DNA from 3 places in the Alteromonas fortis genome. Region 1 is predicted to be linked to each of the others. Evidence: predicted binding sites of a transcription regulator. Region 1 holds the regulator's gene; each other region holds the start of a gene.
What was found. The regulator MetJ, encoded in region 1, represses methionine synthesis genes. The targets are predictions, from matches to a motif close to TAGACGTCTAGACGTCTA.
Positions count from the first base shown of each region.

Region 1 (7,269 bases):
TGGCAGAGTCTTGATGTATTCCCACTCTTCCTCAGGCAGTTCAGGTAAAGACTCTTCTGTTGGGGCAACAGGTCGTGAAGCCTGAGTATCTACGTCATCCTCTACATTGTCTTTTATCGACCACAAAAATACACCGAAGCCAATCACTAGAGCGAAAATGCCTATAAGGCGAACGATAGGAAGCTTCCCAGAAACTGGGCCGTTAGATTGTGCGTTTGATCGCGTATTTGTGGCCGGTTTTCTACCTTTACCAGCAGCCTTCTTTTTTTGAGGAGAGCGTCCACGAGAGACATAATCGCGTTGAGCCATAGTCGGCAATATTCCTACTTGTTATCGTTGTTTGTATGCGTAAGAAAACGTCATATACCAAGTCTATTAGAAGGGCTAGTGTTTCAGCCTCTTCAATCTTGTTAAAATTTTAACGTATTGCTATCCAACAAGCTAACTGAAATCGGTAGGATCGATATCTATCGACCACCTTACTTTCATAGCCTGCGGTAACGCCTGTAAAAATGGCAGCGCCAAACGCAGCGCGTTATGAAGCGGCGCACGCTTTTCATGGCTACATACCAGCATAAACCGAAACCTGCCTTGCCGTTTTTCAATTAAGCAAGGAAACGGACCGTTTATATCAATGGCGTGCTGTTGATTAAACACCTGCTTACTTTCCTGTAGAAAGCGATAAGCCAAACTGCTATCGGTAGCCTCTGCGCGAATAACAAACTGGCTAATAAAAGGGGGTAACCCTGCTGCCTTACGCTCCATTAAAGCGTGCCGTGCGAAATGCCCATAGCCATTGTGCACTAAATCTTGTAGCAAAGGGTGATGGGGGTTGTGGGTTTGAAGCCGCATTTCACCAGGTTTGCTGGCGCGCCCTGCTCTTCCAGCAAGCTGAGTAACAAGCTGGGCAAGCTTTTCTGGCGCTCTGAAATCCGCGCTAAAAAGTGCACCATCACAATCTAGCACTGCTACTAGGGTGACATGAGGAAAGTGATGACCCTTTGATAGTATCTGGGTGCCTACCAGAAGCTGGTACTCTTGGCGATTAATAGCATCAAGGGTTTGGTGAAGCTTGTCTTTGCCCCGCACGGTGTCACTGTCAATACGTACTTGTTTAATGCCTGGGAATAAACTTGCAAGCCCTTGCTCCACTTGCTCGGTCCCCGTACCTGCCGTTACTAATTCATTGTGATGGCACGCTTCGCAGTTCGATGGCATTGAGCGCATGCCACCGCAGTGGTGGCACTGTAGCCGGTTTTGGGCTTTGTGTACGGTATAAGGGCGGTCACAGCGCTTACACGTTACGGTTTCACCACAGCGATGACAAAGTAGCGCTGGCGCATAACCTCTCCGATTCACAAACACCAATACCTGATTTCCTGCGCTAATGTGCTGGCGCATTATGGTTAGCAAGCCTTGCGAAATGCCGTAATGAATAGGTTGGTCGCGCGCATCCAGCACATGCTGATGTGTGCTTTTCGCACCTCCCGCTCGCTTAGTTAACTGTAAATGAGCATAGCGGCCGCTTAGTGCATTGTTGAGTGTTTCAAGCGCGGGCGTGGCACTGCCTAGTAAAAGAGGAATATTGTGCTGCTTGGCACGCATGGCTGCTAAGTCACGGGCGTGGTAGCGAAGCCCATCTTGCTGTTTAAAAGACTCGTCATGCTCTTCATCCACAATTAACATGCCGGGGTTATGCAGCGGCGTGAAAATAGCCGAACGAGTACCAATGATAATACCGAGTTCACCGGCTTTAGCACGCTGCCAAACATGTAAACGTTCTTTATCAGAAATCTGAGAATGCAAAACGCCCACCGCAATGCCAAAGCGCTTCTCAAAACGAGATACCGTCTGAGGTGTAAGCCCAATTTCTGGCACAAGAATAAGCACTTGTTTTCCGTCGCGCAGTAAAGGTTCAATGGCTTGAAGGTACACTTCCGTTTTACCGCTACCGGTAACCCCTTCAAGTAAACTTACCGCGAAGTTACCTTGCTGACGATTAAGCGCAGCAATGGCAACTGACTGTTCAGTGTCTGGAATTGGCTTTTCAGAAAGCGATAACGAGGAAAGCCAACTACCTGGCTTAAATTCAGGTGCTATTTCTTCGATACGTACCAAAGACTTTTCAACAAGCGCTTTAACTGCAGGTGCACCATACTGTTTTCGCGCTTGCGACGCTAATAAAGCTCCACCAGCCAGCGCGGAAAAACAAGCTTGTTGCTTCGGCGCTCGCGATAGCGTTTCTGCAGCCGTTTGCTCACCATCTTCGGTAAACATTAGCATGTCTTGTGGCGTGGGGGCCGCCGACTCGCCTTTGCGTAATAAAACAGGCAACATGGCGTGCAGTACTTCACCTGGCGCATGATGGTAATACTGCCAAAGCCACTGAGCCATTTTCAGCAACACATCATCTATAATGGGGCTATCGTCAAGTACCGACTCGATAGCTTTTAACTTATCGACGTTGTCAATTTCACTTTCAGTTTTTTGTAGAGTTTCGACGACCACACCCACCAATTTGCGTGGGCCAAAAGGCACAACCACTCTTACACCCGCACTGAGTGCGTTGTCGTGGGTATATGTGAAAAGTTGGCGCAGTGGCACTGGCACGGCAACTTGGATAAAGGCCATTGCGAACGTTCTACCTTATTTGATGACTTTTACAGCGCGCAAATTGCTTGCTGAGCGTCTTACACTGAAACTATTTATTTAGAGGCTACATGCATACCTGTAGGTTACAGCAATGTGCGCTGCTAGCAGCTAGCTACACCCCTAGCTATACCTTTTGCTATTACCGCACAATTTTGCCATTAGCGCACATGGGCCTAGCCTTGAAAGACAAATATTTAAACATATTTTACTGGTAAGCATGAAAGGAATGTTGTTTGTTTAGGCGTCTTGTTGAGTTCTCTTGTTTAACATTTGGACAAAAACCGCTTGATCAAGCCACTTCCATCCTATATTATGCGCCGCTCTTTTTGCGATGGGTTGTTCGTTGAACGACTTATCATTTGAATTAAGTAACGTATGGTGTGCGACTTCGGGTTGTATAGCGATACGGCCTTATTATTTGAGGTAACCCAATGAAACAAGATATCCACCCTAAATACGAAGAAATCAAAGCAACTTGCTCATGCGGTAACGTATTGAACATCCGCTCTACGCTTGGTAAAGACATCAACCTAGACGTATGTTCTTCATGCCACCCATTCTACACTGGTAAGCAACGTAACGTTGATACTGGTGGTCGTGTTGACCGCTTCAAGAAGCGTTTCGGTGCATTGGGCAAAAAGTAAGCCTGATATCGAGTTCGAAAAAAGCGCCTATATGGCGCTTTTTTATTGCCTGAAGGTTACTATTCATGTCAGAAACTACTGTTGAATAGCTTCCACTTATGCAAGCGCCTCTAATTAAAAGCTAATTGATCATATCAATAACGCTTACACTTAAAATCAAAACACTCATTATACTTAATGAAATTTTTTGATTCCTGACAGATGTTTATCCCAGTTTCCTCTACTTTGTTTTTTACACGCCTCTTCACTGTCAAAATAAATACCAACAGGAATAGACTTTATAGATTCAAGGGCTATATTCACCTGGTTTATGAAGTCCATATCCCAACCGCTTATCAATGCTTGCTGTTTCTCCCGCTCCGTATTAAAGATGGCAATAACTTTAGGCGCTTTCCAAGGCCCTAGATGTGTAAGCCATACAAAACCATTATGGTCAGATTTTACGTTTTCACACACGTCAGTTAGCACTGCGACTAGTTTTCTTTCTGTCATATTCTTTGTTTCAAAAGCTAGCTTGAAAGGTTTCTTGTCGTATTTTACCAGATAAATGAAAGCGAAATTAAAGAGGTTTATCTTTGTGCAATATTATCTAGCACTGTTTTTAAGAATATAAATTGATAAGTATTTTAGCCGTTAAAGCACCCGCATCTACAATACCATTACAATACACCCTCAAAATATTAAGCGGATTAACAATAAATTTTATGAATGACAATTATAGGCTTATTTTACTGGTCTAATTAGTATGCCTAACCTACATTGATAATTGAGAATTCTGATCAGATATGTACACAGTGATTGGCTGTGTTAGAGTTGCGATCGGCACCTTGATAGTGAGCATTAATTTTATGAATAATGCTTTACTATAAAGGCTCGTGGCGCTTTTGGATATAAATGTAGGTCTAAATGTTAGTCCTAATATCAACAGCGATATGTGAGGAAAATCAGAAAGCGTTAACGCTAGGTCTGCAGTTTCCAACGTACCACACCAGTGCTCACAACTATTTATAATCACTTTTGTCATTAGTTGGTTGTAACGCGCTTATGTTTATCTACCTATAACTACAACGATAATAAAATAGCTACAGAGCGTGAACGAAAACACCGATGAACCCTACATCTAAGGATACTTTTTTACATGTCAGATTTTAGACAACGCGCACTTGACTATCACGCCAAACCCACGCCTGGAAAAATTCGCGTAGAGCTATCTAAGCCTGCCGATAGTGTTGACGATCTTGCTCTTGCTTATAGCCCGGGCGTTGCCGAACCGGTGAGAGAAATCGCCGAAGATGCAGATAATGCCTATAAATATACGGGTAAAGGCAACCTTATTGCTGTTATTAGTAACGGAACGGCAATTTTAGGATTAGGCAATTTAGGCCCATTAGCTTCAAAACCTGTCATGGAAGGTAAAGCGCTTCTATTTAAACGCTTTGCTGGTTTAGATGCCATTGATATTGAAGTGAAACATCGTACGACGGAAGAATTCATCAATACTGTAGCCAATATTGCTGATACGTTTGGCGGTATTAACCTAGAAGATATCAAAGCGCCGGAATGCTTTGAAATTGAGCAAGAGCTTATTAAGCGCTGTAGAATCCCAGTATTCCATGATGATCAGCACGGCACCGCTATTGTAACCGCCGCAGGTATGCTTAACGCTTTAGAGATTCAGGGCAAAAATATAGAGAACGCTAAAATTGTTTGCATGGGCGCTGGCGCAGCAGCGGTTGCCTGTATGGAGCTACTGATTAAGTGTGGTGCCCAGCGTGAGCGTATCTACATGTTAGATAGGAAAGGCGTTATCCACACTCGTCGCGAAGATTTAACTGAGCACAAGAAGCTGTTTGCTAACAACACTGATAAGCGCACCCTTGAAGATGTAATGGAAGGCGCAGATATCTTTGTCGGTGTATCAGGCCCTGATGTTTTACCGCCAGAAGCGCTTTCTTTGATGGCTGAAAATCCAATTGTATTTGCATGCTCTAACCCTGACCCAGAGATAAAGCCTGAACTCGCTCACGAAGTACGTAAAGACCTAATTATGGCTACTGGACGCTCAGACTACCCTAATCAGGTAAACAACGTGCTGTGCTTTCCATTTATTTTCCGTGGCGCTCTAGACGTTCGCGCTACAGCTATTAATGACGAGATGAAAGTGGCGGCAGTTGAAGCCCTTCGTGCTATTACAAAAGAACCCGTCCCAGAGGAAGTATTAGCCGCAAGTAAAAGTGACAGCCTAACGTTTGGTAAGGATTATATTATTCCCAAGCCTATGGACCCACGTCTGTGCGAGCGTATTGCTACCGCTGTATCTAAGGCGGCTATTGAGTCGGGCGTTGCACGAGTGCCTGAAAACCCGGAAGAATAAAGATACAAAAAAACGGCGCTGTGTTGTAGGTAATTACTTACATCCGCTAACATACAATACAGGGCCGTGTCTCTTAAATGCTAGATATCAGTCGTCTTCAGACACATCATTTTCGAAGCTTGGATCAATACCCATTTCTTCCATAATGCGCCTAGCTTCAGCCGGCACGCGATTAGGGTTGTCTTTACGCAGGTCATCGTCGTTAGGCAAAGGTTGTCCGGTAAACGCGTGTAAAAACGCTTCACACAACAGTTCCGAATTAGTGGCGTGGCGCAAATTATTGATTTGGCGGCGGGTACGCTCATCAGTAAGTGCTTTAAGCACATTAATAGGTATAGAGACAGTGACTTTCTTTACCTGCTCGCTCTTTTTCCCATGCTCTGCGTAGGGGTGAATATATTTACCGTTCCATTCTGCCATTGTACTAACTCGGTCTACTCTTTTTATATTATGAAGAGAAATTCTAAACAAGTTCACGAAAAGGTCAATTGAGCAGTGTAAACCTCTTGACGTCTAGACATATATTCTTTAATTTAGACGTCTAAACGTCTATAAGATTAAATTTTTGAGAGTATAAACCATGGTTTCTTACGCACAAGGTATCGATGCATTAAACCAGTCCCTGTCGGAGCTGCGTGATATTGATGTATCTTTTGAATTCTTTCCGCCTAAAACGGAAGCCATGGAACAAACCCTGTGGAAGTCGGTTGAACGTCTAGCCCCGCTAAAGCCAAGCTACATGTCGGTTACTTACGGCGCCAATAGCGGTGAACGTGACAGAACCCACGATGTGGTAAAACGTATTCAACAGCAAACAGGCGTTGCTGCCGTTCCTCACTTAACCTGTGTCGACGCAAGCCGTGATGAATTAAAGCAAATTGCAAGAGACTACTGGGATTCTGGCATTCGCCGTATTGTCGCCCTGCGTGGCGACTTGCCTAAAGGGGTAGACAAAACAGAGATGTATGCCTCTGACTTAGTTGCCTTACTAAAAGACGTTGCCGATTTTGATATTTCAGTTGCTGCCTACCCAGAAAAACACCCTGAAGCGCCAAATGCGCAGTTCGACTTGCTAAACCTTAAACGCAAAGCTGAAGCTGGCGCTACCGAAGCGATAACCCAGTTCTTCTTCGATACGAGTGTTTACCTGCGATTTAGAGACCGTGCAGCCGCCGCGGGAGTAGACTTAGACATAGTTCCAGGAATTTTACCTGTGACTAACTACCAAACGTTAGTAAGGTTTGCTGGCTTTACAGACGTGCACGTTCCGGGCTGGTTGCACAAGATGTTCGACGGTCTTGATGCAGATGATCAAGCCACTCGTAACCTAATAGGCGCTAATATTGCCATGGACCAAGTGAAGGTACTGGCAAAAGAAGGGGTGAAGCACTTTCACTTCTATACTCTCAACCGTAGTGAACTAAGCTATGCAATCTGTCATATGCTAGGTGTGCGCTCCGGCGATTGATTTTGTGTAGCGGTAACAAAGCTATACAAGTAGATAACTAAAGGCGCATTCCATGCGCCTTTGTTGTATAAAGTATTGATTAACCTTTTGCCACTGAAGCCTACGCCAGTTACCATTTGCTGTATTATGAA
Region 1 covers NZ_LR812090.1:4,176,132-4,183,400, forward strand. The annotation lists gene PCAR9_RS17835 (SPOR domain-containing protein) at 1-309, opposite strand, end outside; gene priA (primosomal protein N') at 442-2,631, opposite strand; gene rpmE (50S ribosomal protein L31) at 3,084-3,296, shown strand; gene PCAR9_RS17850 (hypothetical protein) at 3,471-3,788, opposite strand; gene PCAR9_RS17855 (malic enzyme-like NAD(P)-binding protein) at 4,435-5,670, shown strand; gene metJ (met regulon transcriptional regulator MetJ) at 5,758-6,090, opposite strand; gene metF (methylenetetrahydrofolate reductase) at 6,251-7,138, shown strand.

Region 2 (7,269 bases), 3.3 Mb from region 1:
AAACCAATGGTGGTTTTACAACAAATAAGTGTAGGCTGCGCCGTATTCGCTTGCGCCTTTTCAATGGCGGCTTTGACTTGCTCAGCATCGTGACCGTCAACGCCTTCGATCACTTCCCAGCCGTAGCTCTTAAAGCGTGCTGGTGTATCGTCAGTGAACCAACCTTCTACTTCACCATCAATTGAAATGCCGTTGTCATCCCAAAAAGCGATAAGCTTACCAAGGCCTAGTGTACCGGCTAGTGAACATGTCTCATGAGAAATACCTTCCATCAAACAGCCGTCGCCTAGGAATGCATAGGTGTGGTGATCAACAATAGTGTGACCGTCTTTGTTAAATTGCGCAGCAAGTACTTTTTCAGCAAGCGCCATACCTACAGCGTTGCTAATACCCTGACCTAACGGGCCAGTGGTGGTTTCAACACCGGGTGCATAACCGTACTCTGGGTGACCAGGCGTTTTAGAATGTAGCTGACGGAAGTTCTTCAGCTCTTCAATAGGCAATTCATAGCCTGAAAGGTGAAGTAGAGAGTACAACAGCATCGAGCCGTGGCCGTTTGAAAGTACAAAGCGGTCGCGGTTGGCCCAAGATGGGTTCGCAGGATTGTGTGATAAGAAATCACCCCATAGTACCTGTGCGATATCAGCCATCCCCATTGGGGCACCTGGGTGACCAGATTTAGCTTGTTGAACGGCATCCATGCTTAATGCACGGATAGCATTGGCGAGTTCACGACGAGAGGGCATGTTGTCTCCTGATTTATTTTGTATCTTTTGGTACCACGATAGTAATTGATGTGAGCATTGGGGAACATCAATTGTCTGCTCTTGCTCTACTTCTAGGCACTTTTGAATGTGAGGCTATTCTTACCCATGCCACCTTTCAGTTCAATGGATTTTCATTGCCATTATCGAAAGTAAATCCAAAAACATCAAAGAAGCTTATAAAGCCCACGGTATTGTCGATAACACTTAATGTCTTTGTCTTTGTTATACATCGAAATAACCCCAAAAATGATCGGGTTATGTCAACTATTCGTAACAAAGAGACTTTTAGACGTCTAGAAGTAAAGACTGGTATTTATAACTTGTTTTAGTACAATATACGACTATTTTGATAATTTAACGCTTACGGAGCATTTATGGCCACGCATTTATTCACATCCGAGTCAGTGTCTGAAGGACATCCGGACAAAATTGCTGATCAGATCTCAGATGCGGTTCTTGACGCTATATTAGAACAAGATCCTCGCGCTCGGGTGGCCTGCGAAACGTATGTAAAAACCGGTATGGTTTTAGTAGGTGGTGAAGTTACCACTTCTGCATGGGTAGACATTGAAGAGCTTACTCGCAAAACAGTAAAAGAAATTGGCTATACGCACTCAGACATGGGCTTTGACGCCGATTCATGTGCCGTATTAAATGCTATTGGTAAACAGTCTCCTGATATTAATCAAGGTGTCGACCGTGCAAGCCTAGAAGAACAAGGTGCGGGCGACCAAGGCCTAATGTTCGGTTACGCTAGCGATGAAACTGATGTACTTATGCCGGCACCTATCACGTACTCTCACCGCCTTGTACAAAAACAAGCGGAAGTACGTAAATCTGGCAAACTAGACTGGTTGCGTCCAGACGCAAAAAGCCAAATCACTTTTAAGTACGAAAACGACAAGCCAGTGGGCATTGACGCTATTGTACTTTCTACCCAACACTGCGATTCAGTAAGCACTGAAACGGTTCGCGAAGCGGTAATGGAAGAAATCATCAAGCCAGTACTACCAAGCGAATGGATTGATGGAAATACGCGCTTTCACATTAACCCAACAGGTCGATTCGTTATCGGTGGCCCAATGGGCGACTGTGGTCTGACAGGCCGTAAAATCATCGTAGACACTTACGGTGGTATGGCTCGCCACGGAGGTGGCGCGTTTTCTGGTAAAGATCCATCTAAAGTAGACCGCAGTGCAGCATACGCGGGTCGTTACGTTGCTAAGAACATTGTTGCAGCAGGTCTTGCAAAGCGCTGTGAAATCCAAGTGTCTTACGCCATTGGTGTTGCAGAGCCGACCTCTATCAGCATCGATACTTTTGGTACAGGTGTAGTAGATGAAAAAACATTGGTAGCATTAGTGCGTGAACATTTCGACCTGCGCCCTTACGGCCTTATCCAAATGCTTAACCTTGAGCGCCCTATATACCGCCCAACAGCTGCATACGGTCACTTTGGTCGTAACGAATTCCCATGGGAAGCAACGGATAAAGCAGAAGCACTGAAAGCTTCGGTCTAACCCAATAAGCATATAACGCTTATTGAAAACGCCGCTAGGTTGTTACGCTTTACATTGAAGCTATGCAGCCTGGCGGCGTTTTTCGTTGAAGTCTTTCAAGTTAAACAAGCTAGCCAGCTAGATTAAAAACGGTAAAGGCTATTTCCAACCTTTGTTTTTGGGTCTATGCTTAAATAACGAACACACTATTGCTTGTAGTTACTGGTTGTTTACAAGCCATGATAACAACAACTTGGGCTCTTCCATGAATATGGTTACTGGTATTTTCCTCGCCTTTGCACTGGCTGTCTCAATAACGGCCTTGCCCGCGTTCGCGGAAGTAAATAATACCAACTACAGCCCAATTCAGTTTAAGAGCAAGAAGATAGCTCGGTGGCAGCTAAACAGTATGTACCGCGTTCAATCCACGACCGAAACCTACCTTTACGATAACACTTATACCTATCCAGCGGGCTCACAAGGTATGTTTAGCGCCAGCCGGCGTTTCAACACTTGGGTGCCGCAGAAGGTTTATGCAACCTACAAAACAAATAATACCGCTTTTCAACATTATGCCGAGTGGCTTTATTTACCGCACGATGTAGGTACTTTTACGCGATTAGGTTGGCTGCTTGGCCAAAGCGAAGGATTAAACATGGCCGTAGAGCTAGAGCATAGACAAGTTGGAGAAGAAGAGAATATGGCGCTTTCTTTAGGTGTTAATTACCTGTTCTAGGAATATAACTACCTATGGCTTAGCGAAGGCCGCGACGCCAAAATTGCGCTTCCCTTACTGAAAAGGCAGCACAGAATCACTTCTGAGTGAGCGCCATTGTTTTAGCATAGGTTTGCTGAATTATCATTGCATCAGAACTCGCCCGATGACGCTTTACGTCTAGTTCAGCGGAAAGACTGTTTTTGACGTCGTGCCAATTATCCATTTGAGACTCACTCAATATATATTCGAGGGCGCGGCAAGTGAACGACATTTCAATTTGCGCAACCGAGTACAGCTTTATCAGCCAAGGGTTATCTACCACCCATCCATCACTGTATACAACCGTATTCCCCAGAAAATTATTAAGCTCAACGCATACTTTATGAGGCTCCTCACCTCGTGCTTGTAACATTTGTTGAGAGATGCCGTGAAGCGATTCTGCTTTTGTATCCCAGTGTACCCAAGAGTCAAATGGCCTCAGTAGTTTGCACCACTTTGCACCATCATAGCGCACAATGCCTATTTCTATGGGGTAACTTGCCGCCCCAAATCCACTTGCTTCCACATCTATAATTGTAGGCAATGTTGTATTTCGCACTTATACTCCAAACTACTGTTCTCCTTAATTTGTGTTAGCAAAAGAGGATATCCTTCTCACTGGCACAGGTATTTTTTAATTTTTACCGTGCTCTGCGCTCTCACATAGCCGTTCACTAAACAACCATTTAGCTTCACGCCTTTTGTTCAATAGTAGAATCGTGCCACATTGGCTTATTTCAAGAAGCTTAACTCTAGAAGAAGTATAAAGGGTGTTTCATCGAAAAACTGTACACACAATGAGCAAATTTAGACTAAAGGATAATGCGTAAATAATAAAACGCTCAGCACATTGCTATACACTTTTAAGGGTAATCAATCAGGTGGCTAATCCATGCGTGTACATCTTATTTTATCAGCGCTCCTCTGCTTTATATCCTTCTTTAATTCATGCCAAGCTAAAAGTACTCAAGAGCCGCTAATTATAGGTATTGATGCAGATCTCTCGGCAGTAGCTGTAGAGGGAGGCGTTGCTATTACTCGAGGCGTAGAGCTAGCCGTCGAGGAAATTAACGCAAATGGGGGGATACATGGTCGTACACTTAAAGTGATTACGAAAGACCATCGAGGCAATCCTGCTCGCGGTATTTACAATATTGAACAGTTTGCGCAAATGCCAAATTTACTAGCCGTCATTGGTGGAGTACACACTCCTGTGGTGCTTGCGGAAATTGATATTATACATGCTAAGAATATTCTTATGTTGGTTCCCTGGGCCGCCGGCACCCCCATAGTAGACAATGATCATTCCCCCAATAACATTTTTCGAATCTCAATACGTGACGCTGAAGCAGCGTCTGTACTGATAGACTTTGTAAAATCCAGAGAATTATCTAATGTCGCTTTGGTTCTAGAGCGAACAGGATGGGGACGTTCTAACCTTGAGTCTTTAACTAAAGCGGCACAGGATCAAGGGGTAAACATTAGCGCAACCTATTGGATTAATTGGCAACAGAAAGATTTTTCTGAAGATGCTAAGGCGATAAAAGATTCGAAGGCAGACAGTGTCATATTAGTTACCAACGTGCCTGAAGGTGTGGTTGTTGTAGATGCATTGGCTGAACAAGGCCTAAGCTCGCTTCCTGTTGTTTCTCACTGGGGTATAGCGTCAGGTCAGTTCGCATCTCAACTAGCCAACCCTATCCATCAGCACGACATATCAGTTCTTCAAACGTTTCACTTCCACCATCAGAAAAATAACAAGGCTAAACAACTGTTAGAAGCCTATTATAATAAATATGGACTTATTGATGCAGCAGCTATTGAAGGAGTCACGGGTTTAGCCCATGCATATGATTTAATTCATTTAATTGCTATCGCTGCCGATAAAGCAAATAGCATACAAGTTAACGAGTTGCGCAACGCTCTAGAATCGCTCAAAGACATCCAGGGCGCTGTTAAATACTATGAAGCTCCATTCACTAAAGAAAGGCATGATGCACTTTGGTCAAAGGATTATTTTATGACGAAGATTAATGATAAAGGCCATTTGGTAACAACGGGCAAGAAATAATGCAGCATGAACCTATGAGGCTGCGTTCTTTATTGCTTTCAAGCATGATCCCAAGGCTAGCGCTACTAATAGCAGTGCTGTCTATTACGCTAGTTGCCCTTTCCTTTCATTTCATTGTCAAGCAAAGTAATGCCCTTCAGCAGCAGTCGGTAGAAGGGCTCGAGCAAGATATTAGCTTCATCGTTAGCGATACAACGCGTCAGCTAGCTGATCTAGCGGCAAACGACATTATTATTAATTCGCTGGTTGATTTACAGCAGCGAGATAATTACCTACCTATGTTTTTTCGCTCTTTAAATCTTACCCAGGCAAAAACGGTAGAATTTGCACTGTTTGATTTTGCAGGTGAGAAAGTTATCGACAAAAACTGGAGTGCTACGCTTCCCGAGTCGTTAAGCAGTGCTTGGCGTCAGCAAACGCTTGGCTCATCAAACACCTTTTCGTCCGTATCTAAATACGGAGTAGTCATCAGCGTTCCCGTTCTGCTCAATGGCGTCTCTGAAGGTGCCCTTGTCATGTACGTCGATAGCCTTCAATCATTACTCGCGCCCTACCCTAGACTTACTAACCAGTTAGTCACAGATTCAAACGGAAACGTACTATTTAGTAGCGAGCCCTCTTTAATAGCGCCAAACTCAAGCTTTTTAGCGTTTAATCAAAGTGGCTATTCTATTAAGCAAACCAGCTGGAAGAATCTTCAGTTATACAGCGTTAAACCAACTATTACTGCATACAGAGAGGTTGCCTGGACAGGTATTGTTTTACTAGCAATGGTTGTGGGGTTCATTTTCATTATATTGCATATGGTGAGTATGACCGGAACCTTGGCCGAGCGAACCCTTTCAACGCTTTATGACGATATTAAAAATCGCCTTAACAGTGACAATACAACGTCTTTAAACAATGAATCGCAAATTGAGGCAAAAGAGTTAGCCGACATTCGAGCCGCTTTCGATAAGCTTATCTGGGACTTGACCGAGGTATCACTCTCTAACGAGCAATTTTCCAATGTATTAGAATCGATGGGCGACATGCTGGTCGTGGTCGATCAGAATCAAGAAATCCTCATTTCAAATAAACGCTTCGACATTTTTTGCGATGACCAATACGGTGAAAAGAACGCAATATTAAAGCTGATAGTACGGAAGTTATCAGCAAAGCAGAGCGATGAGCTGACGCACTTTTCAGTTAATTCGGGCAAAGAACGTTATATTCGTTGGACAAAAGCATCCCTTGCTGACGCAAATGGCAATATTCGTGGTGATATATATGTAGGAAGTGACGTTACCGAGCAGCGTGCATTAGAAAGCCACGTAAACGTGCTTACCCATGCCATGGATGAAGCGACTGTTTCAATTATTATTTCTGACGTTAAACGGGTCGGACAGCCAATTATTTATGTAAATAGTGCGTTTGAAGAATTAACTGGCTACAAACGAAGTGAAATGATCGGGCACAACTGTCGCTCTATGCAAGGTGACGAAACCAGTAAGCAAACCGTTGAGCAAATACGAAAAGCCGTTGCGACACGTGAGCCTATAGAAACTACACTACTTAACTACAGAAAAGACGGCAGCGCGTTTTATAACCGATTAAATTTGACCCCAGTCAAAACCAATGGCGAAGTGACGCATTACATCGGTTTTCAACAAGATGTTACGCAGCAGCGACAAACTGAGCAATACCTTCAAGAAGCGAGAGACAAAGCCGAGGAGTCTGCTCGACTAAAATCCAGCTTCTTAGCAAGTATGAGCCACGAAATACGCACGCCTATACACGGCATATCTGGTGTTTTGCAGCTAATGGCGAACTCTGAACTTACTGAAGAGCAGAAGCATTACCTTTCACTCGCTAAGTTTAGTATTCAAGGCCTTTTACATATCGTAAATGACATTTTAGACTTTTCTAAAATTGAAGCAGGGCAGCTACAAATCGAAGATAATCCTTTCGATATTTTGGAGTCCCTTGAGAATCTTCAAAGTCAGTACGCCATCATGTGCCAAGAAAAAGGCCTTGAGCTACATTTCCACTTTGATTTACAGGGGTTCCACGTTGTACAAGGTGATGACGTGCGTTTCAGGCAAATTTTGTCGAACTTGTTGGGCAACGCCGTCAAGTTTACTGACACTGGATACATTGAAGTAACTACTAGTATTAAACAAGACGCAGACGACA
Region 2 covers NZ_LR812090.1:845,660-852,928, reverse strand. The annotation lists gene tkt (transketolase) at 1-746, opposite strand, end outside; gene metK (methionine adenosyltransferase) at 1,142-2,287, shown strand; gene PCAR9_RS03785 (hypothetical protein) at 2,532-3,002, shown strand; gene PCAR9_RS03780 (3'-5' exonuclease) at 3,079-3,582, opposite strand; gene PCAR9_RS03775 (ABC transporter substrate-binding protein) at 3,916-5,094, shown strand; gene PCAR9_RS03770 (ATP-binding protein) at 5,094-7,269, shown strand, end outside.
Region 2: a site for MetJ is predicted at 1,054-1,071, ahead of metK (methionine adenosyltransferase). Genes of this name have one in related genera too.

Region 3 (7,269 bases), 660 kb from region 1:
AACAATACCACCACCCTCGTGGCCTAGAATTGAAGGGAATACGCCTTCAGGATCATCACCGGACAGCGTAAATGCATCAGTGTGGCATACGCCAGTTGCAACGATGCGTACAAGTACCTCACCTTTCTTAGGAAGCTCTACGTCAACTTCTTCCATTTTTAACGGCTCACCCGGGCCCCAAGCCACCGCAGCTTTTGACTTGATGTGCGTTTGACCTTCTTGCAACGAATCTTTAAACGATGTCATGTGATGACTCCTTTATCATGAATATACGATGATGCTTTATAGGCCAAAGTATAGGAGACGGATTACTAATGATAAATACGTTTTTAGTAAATCACTATTTCATATTTGTAATAATGAATTTTGCCAAATAGAATGTAATAAGAAATAAGTACTGCGTTGAAGAACGTATCGATAGCGAGTGGCATTAATGAAATATCTTGAGGGAATAGCAGAATTTTGTGCTGTGGCCGACGTTGGCAATTTTACCGGAGCTGCGAACAAGCTCGATACGTCCGTGGCACAGATAAGTCGTAAAGTGGCATCGCTCGAAAAGCAGCTTGGCGTTAAATTATTACAGCGCACAACGCGAAGCGTGTCACTTACTGAGGCGGGTACCCAGTATTTTCAGCAAGTATTACCGGCATTAAAAGTGCTTGAAGATGCTCAGTTAGCAGTAAGCGCATTACAAGCATCGCCGCAAGGGCTCATTAAACTTACCGCTCCCGTAGCGTTTGGCGAAGCCTTCATCGCGCCTTTGCTCAATACCTTTATGCAAAAGTATTCCGGCATTAGCGTGCAGTGCACCTTTTCAAACGAAAAGCTTGATATTGTAGAGCAGGGGCTCGACCTGGCCATCCGCATTGGCAAATTAGAAGACTCGACGTTGGTTGCTAAAAAGCTCGCTACCCGACATTTATTTGTGTGCGGAAGTAGGGATTATTTTAAAGAGCAAGGTCAGCCTAAAAGCATCGAAGAGTTAAAAGAGCACTCGCTGCTGGTGGGGTCACAGCCATATTGGCGTTTACTTATCGATAATAAAATTCAATCAATTTCTGTACAGGGGAGAGTACGGTATAACAGCGGGAATGCCCTATGCAGCGCTGCGATTGCTGGTTTAGGTATTGCACAACTACCTGGGTTTTACGTGCGTAAAGCACTAGCCTCTGGTCAGCTAATTGAGCTATTCCCCGAGTACAAAGATAAGCAAGAAGCTATTTGGGCGGTATTTCCTTCAAACCGAAATGTTGCACCTAAAATTAGATTACTGGTGGATTTTTTAGCTCAACATCTCATATCAGACAGCTGACATGCTTGTTTAAAAATAGTGATCGAAATACAGCGCCTGTATCTAAATATTCTTTAATAAAGGTGATATGCAGGTGATGAAGTGCACAATGATGAGGGGAAAATTCACGTACGCGGCGCCCGTGTACACAACTTAAAAAATATCAGTATCGATATACCTCGAAATGAAGTGGTAGTGTTTACCGGTGTATCTGGCTCAGGAAAATCTTCTTTGGCTTTCGGTACGCTTTACGCAGAAGCTCAGCACCGTTATTTAGATTCAATATCACCTTATGCCAGACGGTTAATCGAGCAGGTGGAAAAACCTGATGTAGACGCAATAGAAGGCTTACCGCCCGCTGTGGGTCTGCATCAGCGCCGGGGCGCCCCTTCAGTACGTTCTTCCGTTGGCAGTATCACCACGCTTTCTAATAGTCTGCGAATGCTTTATTCCCGGGCAGGCGATTACCCCGAGGGCCACAGCATTGTATATGCAGACGGTTTTTCCCCTAACACGCCTGAAGGTGCATGTGAACACTGTGACGGTATTGGAAAAGTTTTTGACACACAAGCGCATCGCCTTGTTCCCGACGACAGCCTCACTATACGTGAGGGCGCTGTGGCAGCTTGGCCTGGCGCGTGGCAGGGCAAAAATCTTGTAAGGGTACTGTTATCGTTAGGTATTGATGTTGATATTCCATGGCGTGATCTACCTCAAAAAACCCGTGACTGGATTTTATTCACTGATGAAATGCCTCAGTTACCCGTCTATCGAAACTATAATTTAGCGCAAACCCGAAAAGCACAACAAGAAGGTGAACCTGCCAGCTACAATGGCAAGTTTATCAGCGCGCGGCGTCATGTGCTCGATACTTTCAAAACGTCTCAAAAAGAGAAAATGAAGCAGCGAATTACTCCCTTCATATCTGTTGAAGCATGTCCGGTTTGCAGTGGAAAAAAGCTCAAGCAAAATGCGCTAGCAGTGAAAGTTGACGGTTTAGATATTATTGATTTTTCAAGGCTGCCACTACAGCAAGTTCACGAAAAGCTTCAGGCGTTAAGAAATTCAGTTGACGGCGATACGTCAGAGCGTGGTCAGGTAATACGCAATATTACGGGCGACATTATTGAAAGGGTGAAACCCATAATAGCGCTTGGGCTTCATTACCTTTCATTAGATAGAAGCACAACAAGTATCTCAGTGGGAGAACTACAGCGATTACGTTTGGCAACTCAGCTTAAGTCTAACTTATTTGGCGTTGTTTTTGTGATGGATGAACCTTCATCAGGTCTTCACCCTCGCGACGTAGAAGGGCTTATTCGTGCGCTTCACACTATTACCGAAACGGGAAATTCACTGCTTGTTGTTGAGCACAATCCTTACGTTATCAAAGGTGCTAACTGGCTTGTAGACGTAGGGCCGAGAGCTGGAGTGAACGGCGGTGAGCTTGTTTACAGTGGGCCGGTTAAGAAGCTGGCAAGCATAAAAAACTCCCCAACGGCAGACTATGTTTTTAACAACAAAGCCCTAAGCCAGCGTATCAAACGTAATTCGTCAGGGGTATTACGGTTAAAAGACGTGTCTAGAAATAATGTCAGCCATGTTGATATTGATATTCCTCTTGGTGTGATGACCTGCGTCACAGGCGTTTCGGGCTCTGGAAAGTCGAGTTTGATTAGCCAAGCATTGGTTGAGTTGGTCAAAGATGGTTTAAGTACAGCCGAGAAAGAAGGGAAGCGAGCGAAAGAAACGAGAGAACTGCTTACTGACGCTAATTCGCTTCTTGCTCAAGACGCTTTTTCGCATGAAAGTGAGCTGCAGCAAGGGCGAATTGAAAGCGGGCTTGAAGAGTTAAGCCGTATAGTTGTGGTAGATCAGTCTCCCATAGGCAGGACACCTCGTTCAACATTGGCAACCTATACCGGTATATTTGATCAAATCAGAAGTTTATTTGCTTCAACCGAAGCAGCAAAATCCCGTGGGTACGATGCGGGTCATTTTTCGTTTAACGTCGCAAAAGGGCGATGCCCACATTGTGAAGGTTTGGGTGTGGTATCGGTAGAACTACTGTTTATGCCGAGTGTTTATTCCCCCTGTACCGTTTGTAACGGTAAGCGTTTTAACGAAAACGTACTGGAAGTCGGTTACAACGAACACTCTATTGCTGATGTACTATCGCTTACGGTTGAAGAAGCGCTATCTGTATTTAATAGTAATCAAGTCATTACGCGGGGGCTCCAAACACTAATGAATGTAGGGCTTGGCTATTTAACCCTGGGGCAAAGCGCTACTGAATTATCAGGCGGCGAGGCGCAGCGCATTAAATTAGCGTCAGAACTTAAACGTGCTCAAAATGCTAATACCCTTTATGTGCTCGATGAACCTACAACAGGTTTACACCTTTCAGACACCTCGCTACTTATGCAGCATTTAACCACACTAGTTGAAGCGGGGAATACGGTGGTGATGATTGAGCACAATATGCAGGTAGCTGGGGCTTGCGATCACATTATAGATATGGGGCCAGGCGCAGGTGATGAGGGAGGAGAAATCGTTGCAGAAGGTAGCCCAGAGGAGGTTGCTGAGGTCCAACAAAGTGCAACAGCCCCATTTTTGAAGGCGAGTTTGTCCTAAAGAAAGGTTTTCACTGGATGAGTTTTGTTTGAATGATCTTAGAAATAAGCAGGTTTTAAAGCTATCAGAGTACTAGTAAGACGACTAATAACAGCTTGAACTCGTATTTGTACCTTAAAAAGAAATATTAATTGAAGAGTGTTTCATATTTTGCAATACAGTGTAGTGAAAACTGCGGTTGACTTATAGACGTCTATACGGCAAATTGCTTGTATGAAAAAGATTCTACTTACTCGCAGCACCATTATGTTAATTACCACCTTAAAAAGGGCGGTCGCTGACTAGTGCAAGTAAGCAAAAGACAACGAAAGCCCGCCTAACACAGAGCGGGCTTTTTTTTACACACGTTTTAGCATGCGTAACCTTAAGGAGCAGCATATGAAAGTCTTAAAGTTTGGGGGTTCTTCTCTAGCCGATGCACCGCGATACATGCGCGTTATGGAAATTAGCACGGCAACCCACCAAACCGACGGTGCTGCGGTTGTACTTTCTGCCCCCAAAGGGGTAACGAACGCGCTTTCACTACTTTGTGAACAAGCAGCCGCGGGTGAAGATTTCCAGCCATTATTCGATAAGTTGAACGACACGGTTACAGGCATTGCCAATGACCTAAACGATGAGTTCGACGGGTTTGAGCACGCAAGCGTGGTGGAATTTATCAATAGTCACTTATCAGTATTAAAACAGCATCTTGAAGGCATCAAGCTGCTCGGCGTCGCGCCAGATAATGTTGCTGCTGGTATTCTTAGCATTGGCGAATACATCTCGGTGACGCTTTTTAGCGCTATGCTATCGGCTAAAGGCATCGCAAATCGCGTTATCGACCCAGTTAAATATGTACTTGCCGAGGGCGATTACCTAGACAGTATTGCCGACGTATCGCTAAGTAAAGCACGTTTTACAGATGTACCTACCGATGGTAGCGAGTTTTTGATTATGCCAGGTTTCGTTGCCGTTAACGAAGCAGGCGAAAAAGTAACCCTAGGACGTAACGGCTCTGACTATTCAGCAGCTATCTTGGCGGCCTGTATCGACGCAAGCTGCTGTGAAATTTGGACTGACGTAGACGGTGTCTACAACGCTGATCCAAATCAAGTTGAAGGCGCGGTACTGCTTGATAAGCTTACTTATCAAGAAGCGATGGAGTTGTCTTACTTCGGCGCAAAAGTGCTTCACCCCAAAACTATCGGTCCTATTGCTCAGCACCACATTCCTTGCTTAATCAGAAATACGTTAAACCCGGCAGCGCCTGGTACGCTAATCAGTAATGAAAAAAGCGAAGTGTGGACGTCGGTCAAAGGTATTTCACAGCTTGATAATGTCACTATGTTCAACGTGGCCGGCCCAGGCCTTAAAGGCATGGTGGGTATGGCGAGTCGTGTGTTTGAGGTGATGTCTAACGCTAATATTTCAATTAGCCTTATTACTCAGTCATCTTCGGAATATTCAATTAGTTTCTGCATTCAAAGCAAAGATGCCAGCCGTGCATTAACGTTACTTGAAGATGCTTTTGCGCTAGAACTACAAAACCAGCTGCTGGACCCTATTGAAGTGCGTCACGACTTGGCCATTGTTACTTTGGTTGGTGACGGTATGCGTCAAACTAAAGGCTTGGCAGCGCGCTTCTTTAACTCGCTTGCTCAAGCGCGAGTAAACAATGTTGCTATTGCACAGGGCTCTTCAGAGCGTTCTATTTCCACAGTAATCGAAAGCAAGCGTGCTAAGAAAGCAGTAAAGGTTATTCACCAGAATTTTTTCTCTGATCGCCATACCATAGACGTATTTCTAGTAGGGTGTGGCAATGTAGGAACCGAACTGCTTGGACAAATTCAAAAGCAGCAGCCGGCACTTTTAAAACGCAATATTCAGCTGCGCGTTTATGGTATAGCCAATAGCCGTAAATTGCTGTTGAACAGCCAAGGTATTGATTTAAGCAGCGATTGGAATGCGGCACTTGACTCTGCAAGTGAAGGCTTGAGTGTAGAGCGCCTGCATCAGTTTGCGAACGATAACAGTTTGGTCAACCCAGTCATTGTTGACTGTACTAGCCATGAAGCCATCGCTAATCAGTACGTCGATATGATGGAAAACGGCTTTCACGTAGTAACGCCTAACAAAAAGGCGAACACTTCCGCTATGGCTTATTACCGTAAGCTGCGTAAAACGGCACTTACTACAAATCGTCAGTACCTTTATGAGACGACAGTGGGCGCGGGTCTTCCTGTTATCGACAACCTACAAAAACTGTTCAGCGCAGGTGATGTGCTGCATCGTTTTGAAGGTATTCTTTCAGGCAGTCTATCTTACGTATTCGGTAAGCTTGAAGAAGGCATGAGTTTGTCTCAAGCTACACAAACTGCCAAAGATAACGGTTTTACCGAGCCAGATCCTCGCGACGATTTAAGCGGTATGGACGTAGCGCGTAAGTTACTTATTATGGCCCGTGAAGCCGATTTAGAGCTTGAGCTTTCTGATATAGAAATTGAGTCGGTACTGCCTGCGGGATTTGCAGAAGACTGTTCTATCGACGAATTTATGCAGCAGCTACCTGAGTTAGATGCTGCAATGAATGAAAAAGTTGAGGCGGCTAAAGCGGAAGGGAAAGTGCTTCGCTATATTGGCAGCATTGAAGATGGAAAGTGCAAAGTTAGTGTACAGGCCGTACCTGCTAGCAATCCGCTTTCTCAGGTTAAAGACGGCGAGAATGCGCTGGCGATTAATAGTGACTACTACAGCCCAATTCCTTACGTAATCAGAGGATACGGTGCAGGTGGTACGGTTACCGCGGCAGGGGTATTTGCTGACATTTTACGTACTATGCCTTGGAAACAGATGGCTCATTAATGGCTAATTTAATTAGCTATGTCGCAAGCGAAGTAAGAGAAATTATATGAAAGCATTCAAGGCCTTTGCGCCGGCATCAATTGGAAATGTAAGCTTAGGCTTCGACGTACTTGGCGCGGCGCTTGCGCCGGTTGACGGCACCAAGCTAGGTGACGAGGTAGAAATAAAAGCGGCTGAATCATTTTCATTGGAAACAGTGGGCCGCTTTGCCCACAAACTTCCGGGTGATGCAGATAGCAATATTGTCACTAAGTGCTATCACTATTTTTGTGAGCAGATGGAAAAAGCGGGAAAGCTAACGTCTCCTGTTGCACTAACGCTACATAAAAACCTACCTATTGGTAGTGGTCTAGGTTCAAGCGCAAGTTCTATTGTGGCAGCGTTTGCGGCACTCAATGCTTACTTCGATACGCCATTTGATGAAGATACGCTACTTATTATGATGGGTGAGCTAGAAGGTCAAATAAGCGGTAGTATTCACTACGATAACGTTGCGCCAT
Region 3 covers NZ_LR812090.1:3,517,459-3,524,727, reverse strand. The annotation lists gene PCAR9_RS15155 (S-(hydroxymethyl)glutathione dehydrogenase/class III alcohol dehydrogenase) at 1-246, opposite strand, end outside; gene PCAR9_RS15150 (LysR substrate-binding domain-containing protein) at 434-1,312, shown strand; gene PCAR9_RS15145 (excinuclease ABC subunit UvrA) at 1,394-3,925, shown strand; gene thrA (bifunctional aspartate kinase/homoserine dehydrogenase I) at 4,304-6,769, shown strand; gene thrB (homoserine kinase) at 6,816-7,269, shown strand, end outside.
Region 3: a site for MetJ is predicted at 4,112-4,129, ahead of thrA (bifunctional aspartate kinase/homoserine dehydrogenase I). Genes of this name have one in related genera too.